2 regions of the Methylobacterium sp. J-118 genome follow, and region 1 is predicted to be linked to the other one. Evidence: predicted binding sites of a transcription regulator. Region 1 holds the regulator's gene; the other holds the start of a gene.
What was found. Region 1 encodes LexA, which represses DNA repair genes until DNA is damaged. Its sites were predicted from a motif close to TGTTCNNNNTGTGTTCNG; they were not measured.

Region 1 (14,613 bases):
CCGGTTGCTGCCACCCCCGGAGGCGGCCCGGCCGGGGGGCTACGACTTCGCCCGGGACGCCTATTTCCAGGGCATCGGCGCGGTGGGCTCCCTGGTCGGCGCGGTCACGGTCCGGGCACCCGTGGAGCCGCCGCCCCTGCGCCTGCGCCTCGCCGCCCTGCTGGACGAGGCCCGCAACGCGCTGACCCGCCGGATCGCGGGGGCCGAGGGCGGCCAGGCGGGGGCGGTGGCGGCCGCCCTGGTGACGGGCAAGCGCGGGCTGATCGGCCCGGCCACCAACGATGCGCTGCGCGCCGCCGGCATCTACCACGTGGTCTCGATCTCGGGTCTCCACATGGTGCTGGCCGCCGGCGTCGTCTTCTGGCTGGTCCGGGCCGCCCTCGCCCTGGTCCCCCATTGCGCGCTGTTCTGGCCGATCAAGAAGATCGCAGCCGGCTTCGCCATGGTGGGGGTGAGCGCCTACTGCGCCTTCTCGGGCTGGGACATCGCCGCCGAGCGCTCGCTGATCATGACCCTGATCATGCTGGGCGCGATCCTCGCCGACCGGCCGGCCCTGTCGATGCGCAACCTCGCGCTGGCCGCCCTGATCGCCCTGGCGCGGGAGCCCGAAGGCCTGCTCGGCCCCAGCTTCCAGATGTCGTTCGGGGCGGTGGCCGGGCTGATCGCCTGCGCGCGGCTGATCGACGGGCGCCTCTTCGTCCGGCCCGGGGCGGGGCGGATCGGCCGGCTCGTCGGCACCGGGCTGTCGGCGGTCACCGGCACCCTGGCGACGACCCTGGTGGCGCAGGTCGCCACCGCGCCCTTCGCCACCTACCATTTCCAGACGGTCCAGCCGTTCGGCCTCGTCGGCAACGCACTGACCCTGCCGCTGGTCTCGCTGGTGGTGATGCCGTCCGCGGTCATCGGGATCCTGGCCTATCCCTTCGCCCTCGACCGGCCGGTCTGGTGGCTGATGGGGCAGGCGGTCGGCGGCATGCTGGCGATCTCCGCGTGGATCGCCGGGTTCGAGCGGGCGACCGTGGTGCTGCCGGCCTTCGGCACCGGCGCCCTGGCCGCGATGACGGCGGGCCTGCTGCTGGCGACGCTCCCGGCCTCGCGGCTGCGCTGGCTCGCCGTGCCGCCCCTCCTGCTCGGGCTCGGCCTCGCGGCCCTTCCGGACCGGCAGGACCTCTACGTCGACCGGCAGGGCTGGGGCGCGGCGGTGCGGGGGCCGGACGGCCGCCTGGCCGCCCTCGGCAGCCCCTCCGGCTTCGTGCTGGAACAATGGCTGAAGGCGGATGGCGACGGGCGCCGGCCCGACCGGGCGGCCAGAGCGGGGCCCGGCGGCCGCTGCGACCGGCTCGGCTGTACGACGCTTCTGCCGGACGGACGGGCGGTGGCCCTGATCCGGGACCGGCGCGCCTTCCCCGAGGATTGCGCCCGGGCCGCGGTGGTGATCACGAGTCTCACGGCGCCGCCGACCTGCACGGGGCCGCTGGTGATCGACCGCCGGGTCCTGGCGGCGCACGGCGCCGTCGCCCTGCGCGTCGACGGGGGCGGGTTCACGATGCGCGCGGCCCGCGGCGACGGACGGTCGCTGCCCTGGCGTCCGCGGGCGGCACCGCCGGCCGGCTCCGAGCCGGGGGCGGATCCCCCCGCCGAGGGAACCGGCGGCATGGCCTCATCCGAAGTGCCGCAAGCCCCGGCCGACGCCCCGGCGGAACCGCTTCAGTAGCGGCGCACGAGGCTGACGAGCCGGCCCTGGATCTGGACCCGGTCGGGACCGAGCACGCGGGTCTCATAGGCCGGGTTGGCGGCCTCGAGGGCGATCGAGGAGCCGCGGCGCCGCAGGCGCTTGAGCGTCGCCTCCTCGTCGTCGATCAGCGCCACGATGATGTCGCCGGTATTGGCGGTGTCCTGCTTGCGGATCACCACGAGGTCGCCGTCGAGGATTCCGGCCTCGACCATCGAATCGCCGCGCACCTCCAGGGCGTAGTGCTCGCCCCCGGCCAGGAAGTCCGGGGAGAGGGTGATGGCGTGGCTCTGGTTCTGGATCGCCGAGACCGGCGTACCCGCCGCGATCCGGCCCATCACGGGGATCGAGATGGCCCGGCCGCCGTCGTCGATCATCCGGGTCGCCGCCGGCTGGGACGGCTGGGACGGCTGCCTGGACTTGCCGCCCTCGACCACGCTCGGGGTGAAGCGGCGCGGCTCGGGGGCGGGGGCCGGGGTCGGCGACTGGTGCAGGCTCTCGGGGATGCGGATCACCTCGATGGCGCGCGCCCGGTTCGGGAGGCGGCGCAGGAAACCGCGCTCCTCCAGGGCCGTGATCAGCCGGTGGATGCCCGATTTCGACTTCAGGTCGAGGGCGTCCTTCATCTCGTCGAAGGACGGGGGAACGCCGCATTCCTGCATGCGGCTCTGGATGAACCGCAGAAGGTCCAGCTGCTTGCGCGTGAGCATCGAAGGGGGCCTCGCGGCTTGGCGGACCGCCCCGGGGCGGCCGCTGAAACAAATCGCGAACACGTTAAACGTTCCGCAAGTGTTCCGCAAGCGTAATACGGCCACGCTCGTGTCCCGGCGGCAGAGGCGGGGCACAAACGCATTGACGGCACAAGCGGAGCCGTTTCAATGCACCCGGGCGCCCCGCCGGACAAGACCGGCGGCTCCGGCGGCGGGTCGGTATCGGGCTGGGAATGACGAGGATGCGACAGCTCGCGGCGCCAGGGTCCATCCGTTTCGCCCTGGGCGTCGCCCTCCTGGGCTCGGCACTCGCCGGCTGCACCACCGGCTTCTCGTACATCTCGCGGAACTACGTGGCGCTCACCCCCCAGGTGGTGACGATCGGCTGCAAGGAGCCCTACGAGGTCTACGACAACCGGCAGCTGCGCCGGATGCTGATCGTCTCGAACGCCCTGCGCGAATATGCCGGCTGCAACCTGAGCGAGGTCCGGATCGATCCCGAGCCGGAGGCGACCCGGGTCAAGCGCTTCCGCACCGCCGCCCGCGCCTATCTCGACGAGACCGTGCGGGAGGAGTGCCGGGTCACCGGCGAGACCGTGTTCGATCCGCTGAAGACCGAGTTCGCCTATGCCTGCGACGCGCCGGTCGAGAGGCGGGGCACGGTGGTGCCGCGCCTGCCCGGCCGCAATCCGGGCCCCGCCCAGCGCTGATCCGCCGGGCCGGAGGGGTCCGGCGTCCCTGACCCGCCGGCCGGGACACCGGTGCCGGGGGGATGCGTCAGGCATCCGGCTTCGGGAAGGTGCGCTCGGTGGCGTCGCCGGCCGCCGCCAGCAGGGCGCGCGCGAAGGCCCGGGCCTCGGCCCGGTCCAGCACGATCGCGGCGGTGACCGGCCCGCCCCCGAGATCCGACAGGGCGAGTTCCAGCCGCACCCCCTCGGGCACGGCGCTCGCCTGCAGGCTCCAGCCCGGCCCCCGTTCCGCGCTCTCCGCCATCGCTCAACCCTCCCGGTGCGCCCCGGGAAAACGCCGCAGGCTCCCGCCGGAACTGCCCCGGCCCGGGACTGTTCCCGAGCCGTGCCAAGCGCTTCCCTGCCCCGCCTCGCGGCGTTCCTCAAGACTGCGGGCCCCGGACTCGTGGTGATGCTCGCCGACACCGATGTCGGAAGCCTCATCACGGCGGCCCAGAGCGGCGCCCGTTGGGGCTACTCGCTGCTGCTCCTGCAGATCCTGCTGGTGCCGATCCTCTACGTCGTCCAGGAGCTGACGGTGCGGCTCGGGACCGCCACCGGCCGCGGCCACGGCGAGCTGATCCGGGCGCATTACGGGCCGGTCTGGGCCTGGATTTCCTTTGGCGGCCTCGTGGTCGCCGGGATCGGCGCCATCGTCACGGAATTCTCCGGCATCGCCGGCATCGGCGACCTGTTCGGGGTGCCGCGGCTCGTGAGCCTCGGCCTGCCGGCCGCCCTGCTGCTCGGCCTCGTGTTCACCGGGAGCTACCGGCGGGTCGAGAGGGTGGCGATCGCGGTCGGCCTGTTCGAGCTGGTCTTCATCGGGCTCGCCGTGGCGGCGCGGCCGGATCCGGGGGCGATCGTGGCATCCTTCGCCCACATGCCGCTCGGCGACGGCCAGTACCGAGTCCTGATCGCCGCCAATATCGGCGCGGTGATCATGCCGTGGATGATCTTCTACCAGCAATCGGCGATCGTCGACAAAGGCCTCGGCTGGGACCACGCCAGGCGCTCGCGGCTCGACACGCTCCTGGGCGCGGTGATCTCGCAATGCGTGATGGGCGCGATCCTGATCGCGGCGGCCGCCACGATCGGCAAGGCCGGGCAGGGCACGAAGGACGGTCTGCAGACCGTGGGCGACCTCGCGGGGGCCTTCACGCCGGCCCTCGGGCCGTGGCTCGGTCAGGTGGTGTTCGGGGTCGGGATCATCGCGGCGGCCTTCGTGGCGCTGAACGTCGTGGCCCTGGCCCTCGCCTGGGGTTTTGGCGATGTGACGGGCAAGCCGCATTCCCTGGAGCAATCGCCCCGGGAGGCGCCGGCCTTCTACGGCGCCTTCGCGCTGGTGGTGGCGGCCGGCGCGGTGTCCGTGCAGCTCGTGCCGAATCTCGTGGCGCTCAACATCGCGGTCGAGGTGATGAACGCCCTGCTCCTGCCGCTCGCGCTCGGCCTCCTCATCCTGCTCGCCACCCGGGCCCTGCCGGAGGGGAAGCGCGTGGACGGCGCCTACAAGTGGGTGGTCTACGCCGTCTCGGGCCTCACGATCGCCTTCGCGATGGTCGGCGTGCTCGACGGGATCGGCCTGCTCTGACCCGATTGACGCGGGCGGCGCGATGATGTCTCCCGCGGGCTCCGATCAGGTGGAGTCGAGACATGCAAGAGATCTGGTTCCGTACGGGCGAGGCCACGGTGCTGGCGGCCGAGGGCCAGTACACCGACGCCATGCCGGAGGTGCTGATCGGTTCCGTGCGCGGGCCGGTGGGCCAGGCCTTCGCCTCGATGATGGGGCAGGTCCAGGGCCACACCCGGATGTTCGTGGTGCGCGACCTCAATCAGCTGGTGCGCCCGGCCACGATGATGACCACCAAGGTCACGATCCACACGGCCGAGTATGCCGAGCTCCTCGGCGGCGTGGTCCAGGCGGCCACCGGCGACGCGATCGTGGACTGCATCATCGAGGGCATCCTGCCCAAGGACGGCCTCGACGAGCTGTGCATGATCATCATGATCTGGCTCGATCAGCGCTGCGCCGAGGACGACAACCTCGACCAGAAGGACCTCTACAGGACCAACTACGAGGCGACGAAGCTCGCCATCGCCCGCGCCCTCAAGGGCGAGCCGACGGTGGACGAGCTGATCGCCAATCGGAAGACCGTGAAGCATTACGCGCTGGACGGCGTGATCGAGTACTGATCAGCCCTGCGCAACGGGCGTGTGGACGTAGAGGTCGGCCACCGCGCAGTCGAGGCCGAAGCCGGGGAGGACCAGACGGTCGTCCCCGGTCAGGCGGGTGCGGGTCCAGGTCTCTCGGGTTCGCGCCGATAGGGTCAGGGCGGGGCTCTTCAGCTCGATCAGGAGCACGGCCTCGCACAGCGGCAGGGCTTCGTAGCCGGCGCACTTGACGTCGATCTTCTTCTGGCGCGTGCCGGGAAGCCTGCGGTGGTCGCTCGGAGACAGGATCTCGGCGGCCAAGTAGCAGCGCTCGACAGCATTCAATCCGGCCTCGATGTCGGCCAGATCGAGAACCGCAACGTCGGGCACGTAGATATGGCCCTCGCGAACCGGCCATAGGTCGATGGCGGGATTCTGCAGGGTAACGCGTGGTGAGCCTATCCGCCTGAGGCCGCCGTCGAGAAATCGCTGCAAGGCGCTGGCAATGAACTGATGAACGAGGTTGGGTTGGGCCTGCATCACGATCTGGCCCCCGATGAGTTCCCATTTCTCCTCATCAGGCCGCGTCTCGATGAAGTCCCAGAATCCTTGGTGGGGATCGGTCCTGTCGACGGGCGGAGTCTCGAGAATCGTCATGGGATCATCGTGGGCAGCCCGGGCCAAGTCGACGCAGATCGAGGATCCCGCCGGCGCTCCACTCGGTCAAGGGCGCGTCATCCCGGCGGGATGCGCCCCACCGAGCACAGGGTGCGCATCGTGGTGCTGCCCGGGTCGGTGTAGCAGGAGGCCGACCAGCCGCTCTGCTGGATGAACGACTTGCGCCGCTCCGACAGGGACGTCCGGTAGGCGTTGGCGATGATCGGCTCGACGGTCGCGGCCGGTTCGCCGATCAGGATCTCGGAGGCCGCCGACAGGTCGTGGAAGAAGGTCGCCGAGGGGGCGGGCTCGGCGGAGGTCGCCTGCACGATCGGCTCGGCCCGGCAGGTCACGTCGAACTTGATCGGGCCGGCGAGGCGGATGTCGATGCTCGGGCCGGCCCGCTTGCCGACCCTGCCTCCGATGGCCCCCGCGATCTGGCGGGCGAGGTCGTCGCAGGGATCGGCCCGGGCGGCCGATCCCAGGAGCGGCAGGCAGGCCAGGGCGGCGAGGAGGCGTGGAACGGTCAGGCTCGGCATGGCGGCACTCTACCCGCGGCGCGGCGCCTGTCGAGGTCAGGCCCGCATCTGGGCGAAGCTCGCGAGCCAGGCCGGCGCGACCCGCATCCCCGCCGGCACCAGCGCGTCCGGCGGCGGCCGGCGCACGCAATCCTCCAGATAGGCCAGGGATTCCTCAAGCACCGTGCCGGTGAACGGCTTGGCGATCACCGCCGTCGCCCCCGCCATGTCGTCGCTGAGCGCCCGGGCGTTGGCGGTCATGAACGCGGCCGTGATGCCGCCGAGATCGCGCACCGCATGCGCCACGTCGAGACCCGAGGAGCCGTCCCCGAGGCGCAGGTCGATGAGGACCAGTTCGGGCCGGGTCTCGTGGACGAGGGCGATGGCCTCGCCCGCGGTCATCGCCGTCCCCACGACGCTGTGGCCGGCCTCCTCCAGCATCATCTCGATCTGCATCAGGATGAGGGCTTCGTCCTCGACGACGAGGATCCGCAGCGGCTCGGTCACGGGGCCTCCAGACCGCCGGCCATCTCGCGCGGCAGGCGTATGCTGACGATCGTGCCCGGATCATTGGTCATCCAGGCGATGCTGGCATTGAGCTGGCGGCAGAGCGTGCCGATCAGGCGCTTTCCGAAGGAGCGCTGCTCCATCGCCTGGACCGGCATGCCGACGCCGTCATCGGCGATCTTGATGGTGACATGCGTGCCGTCCGGCGCCACCGTCACCGAGAGCCGCCCCGGGCGGTCGTCCGGGAAGGCGTGCTTGAGGGCGTTGGTGATCAACTCGTTCATCATCAACGCCACCGGCGGCGCCTTGGCGACCGGGATCTCCACGGTCTCCAGGTCCAGGTGCAGGCGGATCCGGTCGCGGCCGGAGCCGCGGACCAAGTCGTTGGCGAGGTCGCGGGCGAACTCGGCCACGTCGAAACGCTCGACGTTGTTGGATTGGTAGAGCCGGCGATGGACCGTGCCGAGGGCCTCGACCCGGGTCAGCATCGCCTCCATGGCGGCGCGCGCCGCGGGATCGGTGATCGCCCGGGTCTGCATGGCCAGCAGCGCCGCGATCATCTGGAGGTTGTTCTTCACCCGGTGATCGACCTCGTGGACCAGCATGGTCTGCGTGGCCAGGGCATCGGTCAGGTCCCGGGTGCGCTTGGCGACCTCGGCCTCGAAGCGGTCCTTCTCCTGCTGGATCTGCATATGCGCGTCGACGCGGTCGGTGACGTCGAGCTGCGAGGCGAAGAAGAACAGAACCTCGCCGGACTCGTCGGCGACCGGGCTGAGATAGAGCGCGTTCCAGAACGGCGTCCCGTCCTTGCGATAGTTCAGGATGTCGATCGCGATATCGGTGCGGGCCTCGACCGCCTCGCGGATCAGGGCGACGGCGCCGTGGTCGGTCTGCGCGCCCTGGAGAAACCGGCAATTGTGGCCGAGCACCTCGGACCGCGTGTAGCCGCTCATCCGCAGGAAGGCGTCGTTGACGTACACGATCGGGTTGTCGGGCAGGCGCGGATTGGTGATGATCATCGCCATCCGCGTGGCGCGCACCGCCGCGGCGAACGGATCGCCCTTGCCCGGCGCGGCGTCGAGCTGGTCCGTCTGATGCCAGGCGTCGGGTTGTTCCATCGTCCCTGCTCTCTCGTGCCCGGCGTTCGTCACCTCCGGCAATCGGCTTCTGCCTGCGCAGTCACAGGCGCTGCCTTAACGGACGATCCACGCGATGGGTTCAGGGCCGGGGCGCTTTGGCGCCGGATTGGGATAGACAGAACGCCGCACCGGGGCCGCGCGGGCCGGCGCGTCCGCGGCGGCGATCCGGGCCGGCCTCAGTGGAAATCCCGGCTCGGATACACCCGCCGGTCCGGGGGCGCGCCGAAATCCGTGGTCTCGGGCGGCAGCTTCATCCCGGCCGCGCGCAGGTCGCGCAGGGATTCGGTGAGATCGCGGAATCCCTCGGCCACCAGATGGACCACCCCCTCGGCCCGCTGCACCCGGCCGCGCACGGCGAGGAACCGGGCCTGCATGGCGGCCCGGCGGTTGGCCTCGAACACCGTCTTCCAGACGATCACGTTGGCGATGCCGGTCTCGTCCTCCAGGGTCAGGAACACCACGCCCTTGGCGGTGCCCGGCCGCTGGCGGATCAGCACGAGGCCCGCCACCGTGACCCGGGCGCCCTGGGGCAGGGCCGGATCGAGATGGGCCCGGGCCGGGATCGCGCCGATCCGGGCGAGCCGGCCGCGGAAGAACGCGACCGGGTGCCCCTGCAGCGACAGGCCGGTGGCGGCGTAATCCTCGGCCACCGCCTCGGAGAGCGGCAGCGACGGCAGGTCCACCGCCGGCTCGTGCCGGAACAGGCCGTCATCGGCGTGCCAGGCGAACAGCGGCAGGGGCGCCTCCAGCAGGTGGCCGCGGCGCTCGGCGCCGTCGGCCTTGGCCGCCCTGCGCGCCGAGGTCCCCTCCAGGGTGCGCACCATCCACAGGGCGGCGCGCCGGTCGAGGCCGAGCGACCGGAACGCGTCGGCCTCGGCGAGCCGCTCCAGGGCGTTGCGGGGCAGGGCGAGGGCCGCCTGCAGGCCCTCGATGCTGGCATAGCCGTTGGCCCGCAGCCGCACGAGCCGGTGCATGGCGGCCTCGGGCAGACCGCTCACCTGCCGCAGGCCGAGGCGCACCGCGTGCCGCTTCGGATCCCCGGCCGGCTCCAGGGTGCAGTCCCAGGCGCTGGCATTGACGCAGACACCCCGCACCTCGACCCCGTGGGCGCGGGCGTCGCGCACCAGTTGGGCCGGCTGGTAGAAGCCCATCGGCTGGGCGTTGAGGATCGCCGCCAGGAACACGTCCGGGTGCCGGCACTTCATCCAGGCCGAGGCATAGACCAGGAGCGCGAAGCTCGCCGCGTGGCTCTCCGGGAAGCCGTAGGTGGAGAAGCCCTTGATCTGCGCGAAGCAGCGCTCGGCGAACTCCGCCGGGTAGCCGCGGCGCGTCATCCCGCCCACGAATTTTTGCTCGAAGCCGCCGATCGAGCCGACATGGCGGAAGGTCGCCATCGCCCGGCGCAACCCGTCGGCCTCGGCCGGGGTGAAGCCGGCGGCCGTGATGGCGATCTGCATCGCGTGTTCCTGGAACAGCGGCACCCCATAGGTCTTGTGCAGCACCGTGTGCAGCTCGTCCGCCGGCCCGTGGTCCGGATGCGGGGCCGGATAGACCACCGGGTCGATCCCCGAGCGCCGCCGCAGGTAGGGATGGACCATGTCGCCCTGGATCGGGCCGGGGCGCACGATCGCGACCTGGACCACGAGGTCGTAGAATTCCTTCGGCTTGAGGCGCGGCAGCATCGACATCTGCGCCCGGCTCTCGACCTGGAACACGCCGACGGAATCGGCCTTCGCCAGCATCGCGTAGGTCTCGGGATCCTCCGGGGGCAGGTCGGCCAGGGTCTCGTAGAAGGCGCCGTGGTCCTTCTCCAAAAAATCGAGGCCGCGCTTGAGGCAGGTCAGCATGCCCAGCGCCAGCACGTCGACCTTCATCAGGCCGATCGCGTCGATGTCGTCCTTGTCCCACTCGATGAAGGTCCGGTCCGCCATGGCGCCGTTGCCCACCGGCACGGTCTCGTCGAGGCGGCCGCGGGTCAGGATGAAGCCGCCGACATGCTGCGACAGGTGGCGGGGGAAGCCGATCAGCTGGTGGGCGAGATCGAGCGCCTGCCGGAGCGCGGGGTTGTCGGGGTCGAGGCCGGCCTCGCGCACGTGCTTGTCCGGCACGTCCTTGCCCCAGGAGCCCCAGACCGTGTCGGCGATCGAAGCGGTCACGTCCTCGGTGAGGCCCAGAACCTTGCCGACCTCGCGGATCGCCATGCGCGGGCGATAGTGGATCACCGTGGCGCAGAGGGCGGCCCGCTCCCGGCCGTAGCGGTCGTAGAGGTGCTGGATCACCTCCTCCCGGCGTTCGTGCTCGAAATCGACGTCGATGTCGGGGGGCTCGCCCCGGTTCTCCGAGATGAACCGGGCGAACAGCAGCCGGTGCTTGGACGGGTCCACGGCGGTGATGCCGAGACAGAAGCACACGGCGGAATTGGCCGCCGAGCCGCGGCCCTGACAGAGGATGCCCTTGCCGCGGGCGAACTCGACCACGTCGAACAGGGTCAGGAAGTAGCGGGCATAGTCCAGCTGGGCGATGAGCTGCAGTTCCTCGCGGAGCGTCGCCTCGACGGCGGCCGGGATGGTGCCGGCATAGCGCCAGCCCGCCCGCTCCCAGGTCTTCTCCTCCAGGTATGCCTGGGGCGTGCGCCCGGGGGGCACCGGCTCGTCGGGATACTCGTAGTGCAGCTGCGACAGGTGGAAGTCGCAGCTCTCGGCGATCTCCATCGTGCGGGCGAGCGCCTCCGGATGGTCGGCGAACAGCCGGGCCATCTCGGCGGGCGACTTCAGGTGGCGCTCGGCATTGGCCTCCAGCCGGTAGCCGGCCTCCCCGATCCGGCAGCGCTCACGGATGCAGGCCACCACGTCCTGGAGCGGGCGCCTGTCGGGATGGTGGTAGAGCGCGTCCGAGACCGCCACCATGAGCGCTCCGGAGCGTTCGCCCAGCTCGGCCAGCAGACCGAGCCGGCGGCGCTCATCGCCGCGCCTGGCGTGGCTCGCCCCGAGCCAGGTCCGGCCCGGGGCGGCCGCGGCCAGGGCTTCGAGCCGGCCCAAAAAACCGTCCGGGGGGCGCAGGCGCCGGCCCGGCGGGATAGCGATGAACATCTGTCCCTCGGCGGCCTCCAGCATCTCGGCGAAGGAGAACTGGCACGCCCCCTTGCGGCTGCGCCGGTTCCCTCGGGTGAGCAGCCGGCACAGGCGGCCCCAGGCCTGCCGGTCCGCGGGATAGGTCACGGCCTCGAACCCGTCCTCGGTGACGAGGCGCACCCCCGGCAGGATGCGGATCGTCAAACCCTCCGCCTTGAGGGCCTGCGCCGCCGCATGCGCCCGCACCACCCCGGCGACCGTGTTGCGGTCGGCGATCCCGAGGGCCGCGAGCCCGTAGGCCGCCCCCTGCACGACGTATTCCTGCGGATGCGAGGCGCCGCGCAAAAACGAGAAATTCGTGGTGAGGGCGAGCTCGGCGTAGGCGGGATGGCTCACGCGAACACCCCGTGGACGAACCACGCGGCCGGGCGGCCGGGGGCGTGCGGCCCGTCGCGGTAGAGCCAGAGCCGCCGGCCGGCCTCGCACTCCACCCGGTAATAGTCCCGGGCCGCGCCGGGCGCGTGCCACCACTCGGCCGCGATCCGCTCCGGCCCCTCGGCATGGACGATCGCGTGGATCCGGGCGCGCCAGCGGAAGCGCCGGGGCGGTCCCTCGGGCACCGTGGACAGCACGTCGAGGGCGGCCTCGCCCCGGGGGAACAGCACCAGGGGCCGGGGCGGGAGGTGATCCGGCCAGGATGTCGGGGCGCGGGTCCAGGGGAGGGGCTGGGCGGCCCGCTCCGGGATGTAGCTCGCCCGCGCCCCGAGGCGCAGGAGCGGCCGGCCGAGGCGCTGCGCCAGGGCGTCCGCGAGGGCGTCGATGCCGTCGCCCTCGGGCGCCGCCCCGAGTTCCGTCTGGCGGGCCGACAGGGCACCGGTCACCGTCACGGTGAGCGCCACGGTCTCGAAGCCGAAGCCGGCATCGAGGCCGGCGCCGAGGCGGTCGAGGCGCAGGGAGACCAGAGCGGCGACGCGCTCGGGGCAGCGCTCGGGCCGGGACAGGCCGAGATCGAGGACGCGCATCACCCCGTCGACCCGGTGCAGCACGAGGCGCAGGGCGCAGGCGCCGAGCCCGTCCCGCTCCAGCCGGGGGGCGATCTCGGCCATCAGCAGCCGGGCGGTGACGACGATGTCCGATTGCCGGCCGATCGGGTCAAGGAAGCCCCGGGCGGCCCGATACGCGGCCTCCGCGGTGAGCGGCGCCAGGGGCTCGGGCCGGCGGCCCATCGCCTGGTCGAGGCGCAGCAGCAGCGCCTCCCCGAAGCGGCGGGCGAGCGGCCCCCGGGCGAGCGCGTCGATCTCGCCGACCCGGCGCAGGCCGAGCCGCCGCAGGCCCGAGACCGTGCCGGGATCGAGGCGCAGGGCCTCCACGGGCAGCGCCCGCAGAGGCCCTGCGGCCCCGCCGGGGGGTACGATCACCCGGTCGGAGGCCCCGTAGCGGGCCAGCGCGAAGGCGCCGCCGGGCGTGTCGGCGAGCGCGATCCGGGCGGGGATTTTTGACCGCGCCAGGCGCCCGGCGAGGTCGTCCACGAGGGCCCCCTCGCCGGCGCGCAAATGGCTCGCCCCGGCGACGTCGATATAGAACCCGTCCGCCGCCTCGGCCGGCCCGAACGGCGCCACCCCGGGGGCGTAGCCCTCCGCCCAGCGGCAGAGCCGCAGAAGGGCCGCCCGGTCGGAGTCGGGATCGGCGGGATGGACCTGGAGCGGCACGCCGATCCGCGCCCGGACCCGGCCCAGGGGCTCGCCGGGCCGCAGTCCCAGGGCGCGGGCCTCCGGGTCGAGGGCGAGGAGCCGCAGGCCGCCGGGCCCCTCGGCCGCCACCGCGAGCGGGCCTTGATCAGGCGCGAGACCGGCCCGCCGCAGCCGCGTCACGGGCCAGTGGCTCAGGCAGACGCAGACGATGCGCGGCATGGTCCCACTCCAGAAGCCAGGCGCCGCCCCGCCCATTGCGGCAGCGTTCGAGCCGCGCCCGCCAGCGCGGGTTGTCCAGGGTGCCGAACCGGTCCCGGGCGGCCGGGGCCGAGGCGATCCGCCAGCGGGTGGCGGCACCGTTGGGCAGCCCGGCCTCGGCGGGCCGCAGGATCACCAGGAGCGGCGGCGCGTCGCCTTGCCCCCCTTCGGCGGCGAGCTGCAGGCGCCGGCCCGGCTTCAGCGGCAGGCCGTCCGCGAGCAGACCGACGAGCGCCGGCAGGGCGCGGGCGTGGAGCGCCGCCTCCAGGGCGCGGAGCACCTCCGCGTCGCTGCCGGCCTCCAAGAGCAGCAGCCGGGCCGGATCGAGGCCGAGGCCGGCCAGGCCGTGACCGTGGGGCAGGGGCTGATTCGGCGCGGCGGCGATCAGCGCCGCGCCCTCCGCGCGGGCGAGGTGGAGGGCGCAGAGCGCCAGGGCGAAGCCCAGGGCCGCGCTCGCATCCGCAGGCTCGGCCGGGGCGACCTCGTGCGGCGGCCCGAGGGCCAGCCCGCCGCCGGGCAGATGCGCGTCGACCGCCGTCAGGCCCAGCGGCAGGACCGGTCGCGGGGCCGCCGGGGCGCCGGGACCCGCCAGGCGCACCCGCAGGGCCGCCAGCTGCTCCCGGGGGCTGCCGGGAGCGGGATCCCGCCCGGTCTGGTTCGCAGGGTCCAGCCCCATCTGCGCGTGCTCCGATCATGCCGGACGATAGGAACATAACAGGAACACGTTCAAACCGTTTCCGCAGGGTCGCGGAATCGGACGCTGGTTCAGCGGCTTGGCCTGTGGATGGATGTGGACGCCTGTGGAATCGGTCGGGCCGCCCGCGACCAAAGCCACGGTTGACCGGGTCCGCGACCCGGGACCACAAGTCGTGTGCCGCGCCAGACGCGGCCGACACGGTCCGAGCATGCGCCCAGCCCTCGCCTTGACGATCCTGCTCGCCCTCTCGGGGGCGGCTTTCGCGCAGCAGCCGCCGGATCCCGGCCCCGCCCCATCCTCCGAGACGCCCTCGCGCCAAGCCAGGCCGCGGCCCCGGCGCGCGCAGGCCCCGAGCCAGCCGATCATGGTCTACGACGCCCGGATCGAGGCTGGCGACCTGCGCATCTCGGGCTCGGTGCGCAAGCCGGGGGCGATCGTGGTCCTGGACGACGACATCTCGGTCCAGGCCGACCGGCGCGGGCGGTTCACCGTCCGGCTCCCCTATCGGCCCGCGACCTGCGTGGTGACGCTCAAGTCCGATCCGGACGAGCGCGAGGCGGTGGTGGCCAACTGCGCCCCCGAGGGACCGCCCGGCCCCCAGGGCGCCGCGGGCACGCCCGGGATGACCGGTGCCAAGGGCGAGGCGGGCGACAAGGGCGAGACCGGCCCGCAGGGGGCTGTCGGACCCCGGGGCGAGGCCGGCCCCAACGGTCCGGTCGGCCCACAGGGCGCGCCGGGTCCGAAGGGCGATCCGGGC
Region 2 (14,613 bases), 2.0 Mb from region 1:
GTGTCCGGATCGAGACTCCACGTCACGAGGTCCGCGGCAGCGCGGTTGCCCGTCAGTTTCAGCACCTCGCGATTGAGCATCTGGTGACATCGGATCGTCGAAGACCGGCTCAGGCCACCTAGGACGCCCAACCTCCTCACGGTGACGGTCATCGTGCGCTCCCCCCTGTTCGGCGTCATGTCGAATGGTCTGGCGTCCGAAGCGAAATCCGCTCGGATGCGCGGGTACATGTGCGGTGCATCGACGACCGGTGCGTGTCGGGTCCCGGGCGAAGCGTGACGTGCGGGTCGCGGAAGCGGACGCGAATGAGACCGAGGCCCGCGCTTGGAATGCTGTCGCCCCTAGCTCGACAGCTCCAATAGCGCGACGGCGATCCGGCCTCGATTCGCGCGCAGAACCTCGGTCGTGTCGGTGTTGAAAAGCCGGGAGGCGGTCTCGGCTCCGGTATTGACGCGCGAATGACGGCCGATCGGCACTGTCGGTGGCGATCCGCAGCGCATGGAGACGCTGCGGCATGCGCATGATGGCCGCGCGCCAGGGAATTTCAAACCCTTCATTTCTGTTTGTGTCTCAGGATTCAATATAACTCCGTCACTATGTTGATCGCGTTGGCATGACCCTTGAACACACTGCGCTCGCGCGAGGCAGTCCCGGCGCGGTCTTGGATGATTCGAGCACGATGTTCGACGAGTCTTTCTTGATCAATGCATGCGATCACATTTTTGTGATCGCATGATCGTGGTCGATACTGGAAAAATAGTTTCAGTCCGAAAATGATATCCCGGCGTTGCCGTGCGCCCGGTTCGGGATGCCGGTGCCCATCCCGGAGCCGCCCGCATCGACGGACCCGAATCCGAGGCGGCAGGTCAGGGGGGCGACAACGGGGGGCCTGCGGCCCATATCGGACCGCGTCCCGGAGAGTCCTCACGATGGCCGATCAGACCGACACCCGCCGCTTCATCCCCCTGGCGATCACGGTGCTCACCGTGTCGGACACCCGCCGCCCGGAGGACGACCGCTCCGGCGACACGCTGGTCCAGCGTCTCTCGGAGGCCGGCCACCGGCTCGCGGGCCGGGCCATCGTGCCGGACGAGATCCCGGCGATCCGCGGGCAGGTGGAGGCGTGGCTGCGCGACCCGGGGGTCGACGTGGTGATCACCACCGGCGGCACCGGCTTCACCGGCCGCGACGTCACCCCGGAGGCGCTGGAGCCGCTGTTCGAGAAGCGCATGGACGGTTTCTCGGCGGTGTTCCACCGAATCTCCTACGACAAGATCGGCACCTCGACGCTGCAGTCCCGCGCCACCGCGGGGGTCGCGCGGGCGACCTACGTGTTCGTGCTGCCGGGCTCGCCGGGCGCCTGCCGGGACGCCTGGGACGGGATCCTGGCCCAGCAGCTCGACTACCGGCACCGGCCCTGCAACTTCGTGGAGATCATGCCACGGCTCGACGAGCACCTGCGGCGGGGGGCGAGTCTTTCGGTGTGAGGAGGCGTTGCGCCTCCGCTTCCCCCGCGGCGGCCGACGGCTTCACACATCGCCTCCTGCGCCCATGGCGTGATCACGGCGACGGTCGAAACCTGTGTCGTCCGTAGCCCTTGCTACGAGGGAAGATAGCCCGGCGTTTCAAAAGCCTGCTGCCGAACGCGATGCGTAGATCCGCGAGCCCCCGCAAAGGGGAGAAGGGGATCCGCGTCCTGCTTCGCGAACCGATGCCTCCGCGATCGGGAGCCGTCCGACCGACTTCCGGTCCTGGAGGCGCCTACGCGGCATTCCCCTCCTTGCGGCGCAGGACCGAGTGTTTGCGGCCGTAGAAGAAGTAGACGACAAGCCCGATCGCCATCCAGATCACCAGCCGCAGCCACGTGTCGAGCGGCAGCCCGATCATCAGCAACAGGCAGAACAGGATGCCCAGGATTGGCACCACCGGCACGGCGGGGACCCGGAACGGGCGCTTCATGGCCCGGTCGGTCCGCCGCAGGTAGATCACCGAGCCGCAGACCAGGATGAAGGCGGCCAGCGTGCCGATGCTCACCATCTCGCCCAGGATGTCGATCGGCACCAGAGCCGCCACCAGGGCGACCGCGACCCCGATGAGCGCCTGGCTGCGGTAGGGCGTCTGGTAGGTCGGGTGGACGTGCGAGAAGGTCTTCGGCAGCAGGCCGTCCTGGGCCATGGTGAAGAAGATCCGGCTCTGGCCGTAGAGCAGCACCAGGATCACCGTGGTCAGGCCGGTGAGCGCCCCGAGCTTGATCAGGATCGAGAACCAGCCGATGCCGATCGCGTCGACGCCCTTGGCGATCGGGTCGGGGACGTTCAGGTCCTTGTAGGGCACGAGGCCGGTGAGCACGGCGGCCACCAGCACGTACAGGATCGTGCAGATTGCGAGCGAGCCCAGGATGCCGATGGGCATGTCCTTCTGGGGCTTCTTCGCCTCCTGGGCGGCGGTGGAGACCGCGTCGAAGCCGATGAAGGCGAAGAACACCACGCCCGCCCCGCGCAGGATGCCGCTGTAGCCGAACTGCCCGAAGGACCCCTCGTTCGGCGGGATCAGCGGGCTCCAATGCGCCGTGTCGACATGGCCCCAGCCCAGCGCGATGAAGGCCACCACCACGGTGAGCTTCACCGCCACCATGATGTTGTTGAGGCGGGCCGATTCCTTCGTGCCGCGCATCAGCAGGAGCGTGATCAGCGCCACGATCACCACGGCCGGCAGGTTGAACAGGGCGGTGCCGCCGCCCTCGATCGCGGTGCCCGGCGCGTGGGCGAGTTGGGGCGGGATCACGAGGCCCGCGTCCTTCAGGATGCTGGTGACGTAGCCCGACCAGCCCACCGCCACCGTGGCGGCACCCATGGCGTATTCCAGGATCAGGTCCCAGCCGATCAGCCAGGCGAAGAACTCGCCCAGCGTCGCGTAGGTGTAGGTGTAGCTCGACCCGGCGACCGGGATCAGCGCCGCCATCTCGGAGTAGCACAGGCCGACGAAGGTGCAGGCGATGCCGCCGAGCACGAAGGACAGCATGATCCCCGGCCCGGCATAATGCGCCGCGGCGGTGCCGGTCAGGACGAAGATGCCGGCGCCGATGATCGCCCCGATGCCCATGGCGGTGATCGAGAGGGCGCCCAGCGTCTTCGAGAGTTGCTGTTCGCCTTCGCCGCTCTCGATAATGGAATCGACGGATTTCCGCCCCATCAGGCCCGACGCATCCATCGCAGCATCCCCTTCACGGCGCAGCCGGGCAGGCCTCCCGCCAGATCCATCAGTTCAGCAAGTTTTCTGCCATCGCGCCAGGCGTTTCACGGACATTCGACGCTATAGGACAAAGCGAATGTCGTATAAAGGCGATCAGGCCCGGTCGATACGCGCGATCAGCGGGCGGACCTTGAGCCGCTGCGCGAAAACCGGGCCGTTCCGCAACGCCTCGCGCCGGACCACGTCGCCGGCCCTGGCCTGCCGGGCACCGGCCAGGGTCTCGAACCGGCCGACGAGGCGGCCGCGCCAGCCGGCAGCCGGGCGGTGCAGGCGACCGAGACCGATCTCCGGCCGGGCGGTGCCGACGAAACGGTCGAGGGTGCGGATCCAGCCCTCGGCCGGGACGTCCCCGGCCTCCAGGCACAGGATCCAGTCCCGGCGGGCCGCGGCGGCGCCCGCCGTGTAGGGGCTGCCGGCCGGGTGGAGGATCAGAGTCGCGCCGGTCGCCTCGGCGACGGCCGCCACCGCGTCGCTCGCCTGCCCCGCCACGATCACGGCGTCGCCGACCAGGCCGCCGGCCACGCCGGCCACCAGCACGCTGAGCGTGTCGGCGAGGCGATCGATCGCGTCCGGATCGGACGGGTTGGCCAGATAGGTCACCGCGGAGAGCATCAGCGCGCGCATAACCGATTTTGCGCTGCCGTAAACCGTTGACCCGCCGCCTCGAAGTACCGACGCGACCGAGAGACGCGCACAAGCCACGTTTGCCTTAAAAACAGGCGCTGAAACGCTCGGTGTTCACGGTATGTTTCACGTGAAACAGGGGGTTCATCATGGCGGCACAAGCGGACGCGTCGAAGTACGGCCCCGACCGGCGACTCGACGCCAGCACGCCGCCGGAGGGCCGGCGGCGCGGACGCGGGGCGACGGCCAATCCCGCCAGCCGCTTCGAGGCGGCCCGGCGCGAGGCGTTCCGAGAGGCGGATGGGGCGGCGGCCTGGGAGGCCGACGATCCGGCACCCCTGCGCACGGAGGTCACGCCCGAGCGCGCGGCCCGGATCATCGCCCGCAACACATCGCCCGACATCCCCTTCGACCGGTCGATCAACCCGTATCGCGGCTGCGAGCACGGCTGCATCTACTGCTACGCCCGCCCGACCCATGCCTATCTTGGCCTGTCGCCGGGGCTCGATTTCGAGTCGCGGATCTTCGCCAAGCCGGAGGCCGCCCGGCTCCTCGTCCGGGAACTCGCGGCGCCGGGGTATCGTCCGGACACGATCGCCCTCGGCACGGCCACCGATCCCTATCAGCCGGTGGAGCGGGACCATCGCATCACCCGGGCGGTGCTGGAAGTCCTCCGGGACGCGCGCCATCCCGTCGCCATCACCACCAAATCCGACCTCGTGCTGCGCGACCTCGACCTCCTGGCCGAGATGGCCGCGCAGGATCTCGTCCTGGTCGCACTCTCGCTGCCGACCCTGGATCCGGCCCTCGCCCGCCGCCTCGATCCCCGGGCCCCCCGGCCCGACAAGCGTCTCGCCGCGATGGCGCGCCTGAGCGCAGCGGGGGTGCCCGTGATGGTCAATGTCTCGCCGATCATCCCGGGCCTCACCGACCACGAGATCGAGGCGATCCTCGCCCGCGCCCGGGCGCACGGCGCGAGCCGCATCGGCCATGCCCTGCTGCGGCTCCCGGGCGAAGTCGCCGACCTGATGGCCGATTGGTTCGTCGAGCATTACCCGGAGCGGAAGGACCGCGCCTTCGCGCTGCTGCGCCAGGCCCGGGGCGGCCGCGAGAACGATCCCCGCTTCGGGCACCGCTTCCGCGGGGAGGGGGCCTATGCCGAGATGATCGGCGCGCGGGTCCGGCTCGCCGGCACCCGGCTCGGCTTCGCCTTCGGACGGATGCCGCTGAACCGGGCGGCGTTCCGCAAGCCGGGGGCACAGCTGGCGCTGTTCTGAGGCGTCACCCGAAACCCCGGGTGAAGCTGAGCCGGTGGTGCGGGCTCCGGCCCAGGGCAGTCAGGCCGGCCCGGTGGACGGCGGTGCCGTAGCCGACGTTGCGCTCCCAGCCGTAGCCGGGATGGCGCGCGGCCAGGCGCCGCATCAGTGCATCGCGAAAAACCTTGGCGACGATCGAGGCGGCGGCGATCTGCGGCACCAGCCGGTCACCGCCGACGACCGCCCGGCCGGGCCAGCCGGGCAGCGCGTCCCGTCCATCGACCAGGACCGGCGCCGGGATCCCGAGGCGGGCGACCGCGCGCGCCATGGCGTCGAGGGTCGCGGCGCGGATGTTGATGCGGTCGATCAGCGCCCGGGACCCCGCCGCGACGGCGACGCGGGCCTGGGCGCGGATCAGCGGCGCCAGCCGGTCCCGCTCGGGCTCGGGCAGGCGCTTGCTGTCGTCGAGGGCTGCGAGCAGCGCCGGCGGGAGCGCCGCCGGATCGAACCAGACCGCGGCCGCCACGACGGGGCCGCACAGCGCCCCGCGCCCGACCTCGTCGCAACCGATCGCCGCGGGATAGGCGGCGGCATGCGCCGGATCGAACGGCCGCGCCGGGGCGCGGGGCACGCCCCGGGCGGTCGGCCTGCTGACGGGGGGCGTATCGATGGGGGGCATGGCCCCCTCCTGCCATTGCGCGCGGGCGCCGTCACCCGTCAGGCCGCGTCCCGGGTCCGCCGCTCGCCGCCATGGGCCTCGATGATATTGCCGAAGAACTGGGACGCGCTGACGTCCCAGCCCCGGCGCAGGGCCTCGGCCCGACACTCGGCCCGGGACAGGTCGAGGGCGGCGCGTGCGGCGGCCCCCAGGTCTTGGTTCAGGACCCCCACCCGGGTACCCCCGATCACGTCGTTCGGGCCCGGCACCGGGAAGGCCGCCACCGGCAGGCCGCAGGCCAGGGCCTCCAGGAGCACGATCCCGAACGTGTCGGTGAGGCTCGGGAACACGAACACGTCGCAGGCCGCGTAGACGGCCGAGAGCGCGGCGCCGGTGCGGGTGCCCAGGAACCGCGCGCCGGGCGCCAGCCCCTGGAGCCGTCCCCGGTCCGGCCCGTCCCCGACCACGATCTTGGTGCCGGGCAGGTCGAGATTCAGGAAGGCCGCGATGTTCTTCTCCACCGCCAGCCGGCCGACATACAGGAACAGCGGCCGCTCCAGGCCGGCGAGTTCGGCCGGCGGCGTCGCGCCGGGGGCGGCGGGGCGGAACCGCTCGGTATCGACGCCGCGGGTCCAGCGCATCAGCCGGGTGAAGCCCCGGTCGGCCAATTCGCCCTGGAGCGAGGCGGTGCTGACCATCGTGCCGCGGGCGGCCCCGTGAAACCAGCGCAGATAGGCGTAGGACCACGCCTCCGGGACGGGCAGACGGGCGGCGAGGTATTCCGGAAAGCGCGTGTGGTAGCTCGTGGTGAAGGGCAGGCCGTTGGCCAGGCAATGCCGCCGCACCGCGTAGCCCACGGGGCCCTCGGTGGCGATGTGGACATGGGTCGGCTGCTCCCCCCGCCAATGCGCCGCCACCCGCTCCCGCCCGGCATGGGCGAGGCGGATCTCCGGATAGCCGGGCAGGGGCAGCGAGGGGAAATCCGCCGCCGACAGCAACGCCGTGGCGAACCCGTGCTCGGGGGCGCAGCGCACCATCTGCTCCAGGGAGCGCACCACGCCGTTGACCTGCGGATGCCAGGCGTCGCTGGCGATCAGGAGCTTCACGGTGGGCGCCCTCACGCCACCGCGCGCCGGCCGGGAACCGCCTGCGGCACGGTCTCCGCCTCACGCGCGCGCAGCAGGCTCGGATAGTGCAGCACCTCGATGCGGCCGTCGTAATGCTCCACCAGCCCGGTGCAGGATTCCACCCAATCGCCGGTGTTGAGGTAGCGCAGGTCTCCGATCGGCCGGTCGGCCGCATGGTGGATATGGCCGCAGATCACCCCGTCGGCCCCCTGCCGCCGCGCCTCCTCGGCCAGGATCGTCTCGAACCGGCCGATGAAGCTCACCGCGTTCTTCACCCGCAGCTTCGCCCAGGCCGAGAGCGACCAGTAGGATAGGCCGAGGCGGCGCCGCACCCGGTTGATCAGCGTGTTGAGGGTCAGGGCCAGCGTGTAGGCCCCGTCCCCGAGATGGGCGAGCCAGGGCGAGTGGCGGACCACCATGTCGAACTGGTCGCCGTGGATCACGAGGTAGCGCTTCCCGTCGGCCGCCTCGTGGATCGCCGTCTCCGCGAGCTCGATCCCGCCGAAATTCGTGCCGACATAGTCGCGCAGGAACTCGTCGTGGTTGCCCGGCAGGTAGACGATGCGCGTGCCCTTGCGGACCTTGCGCAGGAGCTTCTGCACGACGTCGTTGTGTTCCTGAGGCCAGTACCAGCCGGAACGCAGCTGCCAGCCGTCCACGATATCACCCACGAGGTAGATCGTGTCGGCGTCGTAATCCTTCAGGAACGACAGCAGCAGCCCGGCCTGGCAGCCGCGCGTGCCGAGATGCAGATCGGACAGGAACAGAGTCCGGACCCGGACCGGCATCTCCTCAACCTCGGCCACGGCAATCCTCTCCCGGGGGCTGAACGATGCCGGAATCCTGACCGGGATCACGTCTCAGTTTGATGACGCGCCGGGCCGGGCGCCCCGGGCGTTCTGGTGCAGTGCGGCAAAGCTTCTCAACCGCAGATCGGCATCGCTGCGGCGCACAAAAAATTTTTTTGCCAAGTTCCGGAAGTTTTTCCGGTTTTCCTTTCGAGCGTCACCGCCTCATAATGCCAAATAACCGGCGGCTCGGCGCGAGCCACGCCGGGCATGACAGGAAGGCGGCGAGGACGGCCCTGGGGCCGTCGGACGGGACGGCATTTCGGAGGCGACCGGCACGCGGGGGCGTGTCGCGACGCGAGCGGCGTGAGGCCGCCTGCCGCTCCGCTGCGCCCCCCGATCTACGGCGGAGATGGCGTTGGGGCATGCGCGGCGGGAGCCGCGTCCGCCGGCGCCGGACCGACTCCCGAGGACGCTCGAACCACCCGGCGCGGGCCCATGCCCGCGCGCAACGAATTTTTCGGAGGAAACATCATGGCCGCAACCCGGCGCCCCGGTCGCAACCACCTCTTCATCCCGGGTCCGACCAATATCCCGGACCGCGTGCTGCGCGCCATGCACGTGCCGTCGGAGGATCACCGCTCGCCGAGCTTCCCCGAGCTGGTGAAGCCGCTGCTCCAGGATTCCAAGATCGTGTTCGGCTCGACCGCCGGGACCATCATCCTGTTCCCGTCCTCGGGCACCGGCATCTGGGAATCGGCTCTGTCCAACACCCTGTGCCGCGGCGACAAGGTGCTGACCTCGCGCTACGGCCAGTTCAGCCACCTCTGGGTCGACATGGCCCAGCGCCTCGGCCTCGACGTGGTCGTTCAGGAGGAGGAGTGGGGCACCGGCGCCGATCCGCAGAAGATCGAGGAGGCGCTCCGGGCCGACAAGGACCACGCCATCAAGGCCGTGATGGTCGTCCACAACGAGACCGCCACCGGCGTCACCAGCGACATCGCTGCGGTCCGCAAGGCGATCGACGCCGCCGGACACCCGGCGCTGCTGTTCGTGGACGGCATCTCGTCGATCGGCTCGCTGCCGTTCAAGATGGACGAGTGGAAGGTCGACTGCGCCATCGCGGGCTCGCAGAAGGGCTTCATGCTGCCGGCCGGTCTCGGCCTGATCTGCATCAGCCCCAAGGCGCTGAAGATCGCCGAGGGCGGCACCGGCCGCAACGACCGGCTCGGCCATGCCTACTTCGCCTGGAAGGACCAGCTCGCCGCCAACGCCACGGGCTACTTCCCCTACACCCCCGTCCTGCCGCTGCTCTACGGCCTGCGCGAGGCCCTGGCGATCGTGAAGGAGGAAGGGCTGGAGAACATCTACCACCGCCATCACGTGCTCGCCGAGGCGACCCGCCAGGCGGTGGCGGCCTGGGGCCTGAAGCCCTGCGCCAAGGAGCCCAAGTGGAACTCCGACACGGTCACGGCGATCGTGGTGCCGGAGGGCGCCGACGCCGCCAAGGTGATCACCCACGCCTATGACCGCTACAACCTCTCGCTGGGTGCCGGCCTGTCGAAAGTCGCCGGCAAGGTGTTCCGCATCGGCCACCTGGGCGACCTGAACGAGCTGTCGCTGCTCGGCGCCATCGCGGGCGCCGAGATGGCGATGCTCGATTGCGGCATCACGGTCACGCCGGGCTCCGGCGTCGCCGCCGCGTCCAGCTACCTGCGCGAGAATCCGCTGCATAAGGCGTAAGCCGCGCACGTGATCGGGGCGGGACCGGGTTGCCGGGCCCGCCCCGACGCGCAAGTAAGAACAAGACTATCGAGGAAACCGCCCGTCGTCCGAGAGGGGTCCTATGACCAAGAAGATCGTGTTCCTGGACCGTGAATCCCTCGATGCCAGGGTCCGACCGTTCGACTTCCCGCACGAATACGTCGAGCATGACTCGACCTGGACGCCGGAGGACACGGTGTCCCGCCTCCAGGGCGCCGAGATCGCGCTGATCAACAAGGTCCCAATGCGGGCCGAGACGCTGAAGCAGCTCCCCGACCTGAAGCTGATCGCGGTCGCCGCCACCGGCACCGACGTGGTCGACAAGGCCCAGGCGAAGGCTCAAGGGGTCACGGTCGTCAACATCCGCAACTACGCGTTCAACACCGTGCCGGAGCACGTGGTCGGGCTGATGTTCGCCCTGCGCCGGGCGATCGTGCCCTACGCCAACTCGGTGCGGCGGGGCGACTGGGCCAAGTCCAAGCAGTTCTGCTACTTCGACTACCCGATCTACGACATCGCCGGCTCGACGCTGGGGATCGTCGGCTACGGGGCGCTCGGCAAGTCGATCGGCAAGCGCGCCGAGGCGCTGGGCATGAAGGTGCTGGCCTACGACGTGTTCCCGCAGGACGGGCTCGTCGATTTCGAAACGATCCTCACGCAATCCGACGTGATCACGCTGCACGTGCCGCTGACCCCCGACACCAAGGGGCTGATCGGCGCCGCCGAGCTGAAGCGGATGAAGAAGAACGCCATCCTGATCAACACGGCCCGGGGCGGGCTGGTGGACGAGGCGGCTTTGCTCGCCGCGCTCAAGGACGGCACCATCGCGGGGGCGGGCTTCGACGTGGTGGCGCAGGAGCCGCCCAAGGACGGCAACATCCTGTGCGAGGCCGACCTGCCGAACCTGATCGTCACGCCGCACGTCGCCTGGGCCAGCAAGGAGGCGATGCAGATCCTCGCCGACCAGCTCGTCGACAATGTCGAGGCATTCGTGGCGGGCAAGCCGCAGAACGTGGTCGAGGCTTAACCTCAAGATTTACGGCGGGCGTTTCCCTCCCCCTTGCGGGGAGGGGTCAGGGGTGGGGGTGGTGCAGACGGCACCGCTCCGCTCAATCTTGGGCCACCCCCACCTCCGGCTCCTCCCCGCAAGGGGGAGGAGAGGAGCTACGTCTTCGCATCGACCCAACCAACATCAGCGACGGCGCCCCACAGGCGCGACGGAAAGGTCCAAGACGAAATGACAAAAAAACTGCTGTTCCTGTTCGACACCGATGCGGTCCCGAACGTGTTCGACACGGTGGTCGGCTATGACGGCGGCGCCGACCACATCGCCGGCTACGGCGGCGTGACCCCCGACAATGTCGGCGCGCTGGTCGACGGCACGATCTACACCCGGGGCGGCTCCGAGAAGAAGTCCACGGCGATCTTCGTCGGCGGCGGCAGCATGGCGGCGGGCGAGGAGCTGTTCAAAGCGGTCAAGAAGCGCTTCTTCGGCCCGTTCCGGGTCTCGGTGATGCTCGATTCCAACGGCTCGAACACCACGGCCGCCGCCGGCGTGGCGCTGGTGGCCAAGGCCGCGGGCTCGCTGCAGGGCAAGAAGGCGGTCGTGCTGGCGGGCACTGGCCCGGTGGGCATGCGCTCGGCGGCGCTGCTCGCCGGCGAGGGGGCCGAGGTGACGATCGCGGGCCGGTCGCTGGACAAGACCCAGGCCGCCGCCGATCAGATCAACACCCGCTTCAAGGTCAACGTGAAGGCCGCCGCCACCCCCGACGAGTCTTCCCGCGTCGCCCTCGTGAAGGGCACCAACCTCGTGTTCACGGCCGGCGCCATCGGCGTCGAGCTGCTGCCGGAGGCGGCTTGGGCGCAGGACCCGTCGATCGAGTTCGTGGCCGACTACAACGCCCAGCCCCCGACCGGCATCGGCGGCATCGAGGTGATGGATAAGGGCAAGGATCGCAACGGCAAGAAGGCCTTCGGCGCCCTCGGGATCGGCGGCCTGAAGCTCAAGCTGCACCGGGCCTGCGTGGGCCAGCTCTTCGAGAGCACCGAGCAGGTGCTCGATGCCGAGGAGATTTATGCGCTCGCCAAGTCGATGGCCTGAGGAGGCGCTGGTGACCGAGACGCATCGCCCCGAGACCGACAGCATCGAAACGTTCCTGGCGGAGCTCGCGAGCGCCGCCCCGACCCCCGGCGGCGGCGGTGCGGCGGCGATCTCCGGCGCCATGGGGGCGGCCCTGGTGTCGATGGTCTGCAACCTCACCATCGGCAAGAAGAAGTACGTCGAGGTCGAGGCCGAGCTGAAGGACGTTCTGGCCCGATCCGAGGGCCTGCGGGTCGTTCTCACCGGCATGATCGGCGAGGACGTCCAGGCCTTCGATGCCGTCATGGGCGCCTACGGCCTGCCGAAGGCCACCGACGACGAGAAGGCGGCGCGCGCCGAGAAGATTCAGGCGGCGCTCAAGACCGCCTGCGACGTGCCGCTCGCCTGCTGCCGGGCCTGCCGGGCGGTGATCGACCTCGCGGCGATCACCGCCGAGAAGGGCAATCTCAACGTCGTGTCGGATGCCGGCGTGGCGGTGCTCTCGGCCTATGCGGGCCTCCGCAGCGCGGCGCTGAACGTCTACGTCAACGCCAAGGGGCTGGACGACCGCGACTTCGCCGACGAGCGGTTGACGGAGCTGGAGGAGTTGCTCTCGGCGGCTGGCGCACTCAGCGAGAAAGTGTACGGCGTGGTGAAGGCCAAGGTGAACTGACAGCGCCGCGCTTGCCCTCCCCCGCAGAGGGGGGAGGGCAGGGCGCGTGCCGAAGGGCCAGCGCCCAATCGGCGGCGCATGCGCCCAAATCACGGACTCAACAGTCGAGGCCGGGTGCATCACGCCCCGGCCTCGTTGTTTTTCTGTATGCTGCAACGCACCATAGAATACGATCCGTGTTGCGTTTGCGAAAAAGCCCCCGTGAAGCGGCATCTCAAAAAATTTGACGGGCGTAATCCTTCCACTCAACTAAAGTAGAGCGCATCAACGGCGGCAACGAACCGCGGAGGAGGCGCCGAATGGACGTTCACGAGTATCAGGCCAAGGAGCTGCTCGCGAGCTTCGGCGTGGCCGTCCCGAAGGGCGCCATCGCGTTCAGCCCGGACCAGGCGGTCTACGCCGCCACCGAGCTCGGCGGCTCGTTCTGGGCCGTGAAGGCGCAGATCCACGCCGGCGCCCGCGGCAAGGCCGGCGGGATCAAGCTGTGCCGGACCTACAACGAGGTCCGCGACGCCGCCAAGGATCTCCTCGGCAAGCGCCTCGTCACGCACCAGACCGGCCCCGAGGGCAAGCCGGTGCAGCGAGTCTACGTCGAGACCGCGGACCCGTTCGAGCGCGAGCTCTATCTCGGCTACGTGCTGGACCGGAAGGCCGAGCGCGTGCGGGTCATCGCCAGCCAGCGCGGCGGCATGGATATCGAGGAGATCGCCGCCAACGAACCCGATTCCCTCATCCAGGTCGTGGTCGAGCCGGCGGTCGGCCTGCAGCAGTTCCAGGCCCGGGAGATCGCCTTCCAGCTCGGGCTCAACATCAAGCAGGTCTCGGCCGCGGTGAAGACCATCATGAACGCCTACCGGGCGTTCCGCGACTGCGACGGCACCATGCTGGAGATCAACCCGCTCGTCGTCACCAAGGACGACCGGGTGCTGGCCCTCGACGCCAAGATGAGCTTCGACGACAACGCCCTGTTCCGCCGGCCCGGCATCGCCGACATGCACGACCCGTCGCAGGGCGACCCGCGCGAGGCCCAGGCCGCCGAGCACAACCTCAGCTACATTGGCCTCGAGGGCGAGATCGGCTGCATCGTCAACGGCGCCGGTCTGGCGATGGCCACCATGGACATGATCAAGCACGCGGGCGGTGAGCCGGCAAACTTCCTGGATGTCGGCGGCGGCGCCTCGCCTGAGCGGGTCGCCACGGCCTTCCGGCTCGTGCTCTCGGACCGCAACGTCAAGGCGATCCTCGTCAACATCTTCGCCGGCATCAACCGCTGCGACTGGGTCGCCGAGGGGGTCATCCAGGCCGCCCGGGAGGTGAAGATCGACGTGCCGCTCGTGGTGCGGCTCGCCGGCACGAACGTGGAAGCCGGCAAGAAGATCCTGGCCGAGAGCGGCCTCGACCTGATCACCGCCGACACGCTGTCGGAGGCGGCCCGCAAGGCGGTCGACGCCTGCGCGGCGGCCAAGACCAAGCATTGAGGGGAGACCGCGCCATGAGCATCCTCATCGACGAGACCACCCCGATCATCGTCCAGGGCATCACCGGCGACAAGGGCACCTTCCACGCCAAGGAGATGCTGGATTACGGCACGAACGTCGTCGGCGGCGTCACGCCCGGCAAGGGCGGGCGCAGCCATCTCGGCCTTCCGGTGTTCAACACCGTCAAGGAGGCGGTGGCGGCCACCGGCGCCACGACCTCGATCACCTTCGTGGCGCCGCCGTTTGCCGCCGACGCCATCATGGAGGCGGCCGATGCCGGCCTGCGGCTGGTCTGCTCGATCACCGACGGTATCCCGGCCCAGGACATGATGCGGGTGAAGCGCTACCTGATGCGCTACCCCCGGGACCGGCGCACCCTGGTGGTCGGCCCGAACTGCGCCGGCATCATCTCCCCCGGCAAGGCGATGCTCGGGATCATGCCCGGCCACATCTACCTCCCGGGCAATGTCGGAGTGATCTCCCGGTCGGGCACGCTCGGCTACGAGGCGGCCGCGCAGCTGAAGGAACTGGGGCTCGGGATCTCGACCTCGGTGGGCATCGGCGGCGATCCGATCAACGGCTCGTCGTTCCTCGACCACCTCGCCCTGTTCGAGACCGATCCGGATACCGACGCGGTGCTGATGATCGGCGAGATCGGCGGCCCGCAGGAGGCCGAGGCCTCGGCCTGGATTCGCGAGAACATGTCGAAGCCGGTGATCGGGTTCGTGGCGGGGCTGACGGCGCCGAAGGGCCGCCGCATGGGCCATGCCGGGGCGATCATCTCGGCGGCCGGCGACAGCGCCGCCGAGAAGGCCGAGATCATGCGCTCGTACGGTCTGACGGTGGCGCCGGATCCGGGCTCGTTCGGTCAGACCGTGGCCGACGTGCTGGCCCGGGCGGCTTAGCGGCCCCT

Region 2: the regulator LexA is predicted to act here: its motif matches at 3,988-4,005, upstream of AC3IF3_RS14955 (PA0069 family radical SAM protein).

What each region holds. Positions count from the first base shown of each region.
Region 1 is NZ_JBYQFA010000001.1:5,058,940-5,073,552, forward strand. Features, by position in the region: gene AC3IF3_RS24775 (ComEC/Rec2 family competence protein) at 1-1,714, shown strand, start outside; gene lexA (transcriptional repressor LexA) at 1,708-2,442, opposite strand; gene AC3IF3_RS24785 (hypothetical protein) at 2,685-3,152, shown strand; gene AC3IF3_RS24790 (hypothetical protein) at 3,220-3,435, opposite strand; gene AC3IF3_RS24795 (NRAMP family divalent metal transporter) at 3,517-4,758, shown strand; gene fae (formaldehyde-activating enzyme) at 4,821-5,360, shown strand; gene AC3IF3_RS24805 (Uma2 family endonuclease) at 5,361-5,975, opposite strand; gene AC3IF3_RS24810 (hypothetical protein) at 6,053-6,514, opposite strand; gene AC3IF3_RS24815 (response regulator) at 6,551-7,000, opposite strand; gene AC3IF3_RS24820 (histidine kinase dimerization/phosphoacceptor domain -containing protein) at 6,997-8,118, opposite strand; gene AC3IF3_RS24825 (error-prone DNA polymerase) at 8,316-11,606, opposite strand; gene AC3IF3_RS24830 (Y-family DNA polymerase) at 11,603-13,120, opposite strand; gene AC3IF3_RS24835 (ImuA family protein) at 13,047-13,835, opposite strand; gene AC3IF3_RS24840 (collagen-like protein) at 14,065-14,613, shown strand, end outside.
Region 2 is NZ_JBYQFA010000001.1:3,098,755-3,113,367, forward strand. Features, by position in the region: gene AC3IF3_RS14935 (aspartate/glutamate racemase family protein) at 1-230, opposite strand, end outside; gene moaB (molybdenum cofactor biosynthesis protein B) at 930-1,487, shown strand; gene AC3IF3_RS14945 (amino acid permease) at 1,762-3,210, opposite strand; gene AC3IF3_RS14950 (glycosyltransferase family protein) at 3,346-3,876, opposite strand; gene AC3IF3_RS14955 (PA0069 family radical SAM protein) at 4,026-5,153, shown strand; gene rnhB (ribonuclease HII) at 5,158-5,811, opposite strand; gene AC3IF3_RS14965 (glycosyltransferase family 4 protein) at 5,850-6,896, opposite strand; gene AC3IF3_RS14970 (UDP-2,3-diacylglucosamine diphosphatase) at 6,908-7,723, opposite strand; gene AC3IF3_RS14975 (aminotransferase class V-fold PLP-dependent enzyme) at 8,240-9,448, shown strand; gene AC3IF3_RS14980 (D-2-hydroxyacid dehydrogenase) at 9,552-10,496, shown strand; gene AC3IF3_RS14985 (NADP-dependent methylenetetrahydromethanopterin/methylenetetrahydrofolate dehydrogenase) at 10,707-11,570, shown strand; gene fchA (methenyltetrahydrofolate cyclohydrolase) at 11,581-12,222, shown strand; gene AC3IF3_RS14995 (malate--CoA ligase subunit beta) at 12,522-13,700, shown strand; gene sucD (succinate--CoA ligase subunit alpha) at 13,715-14,605, shown strand.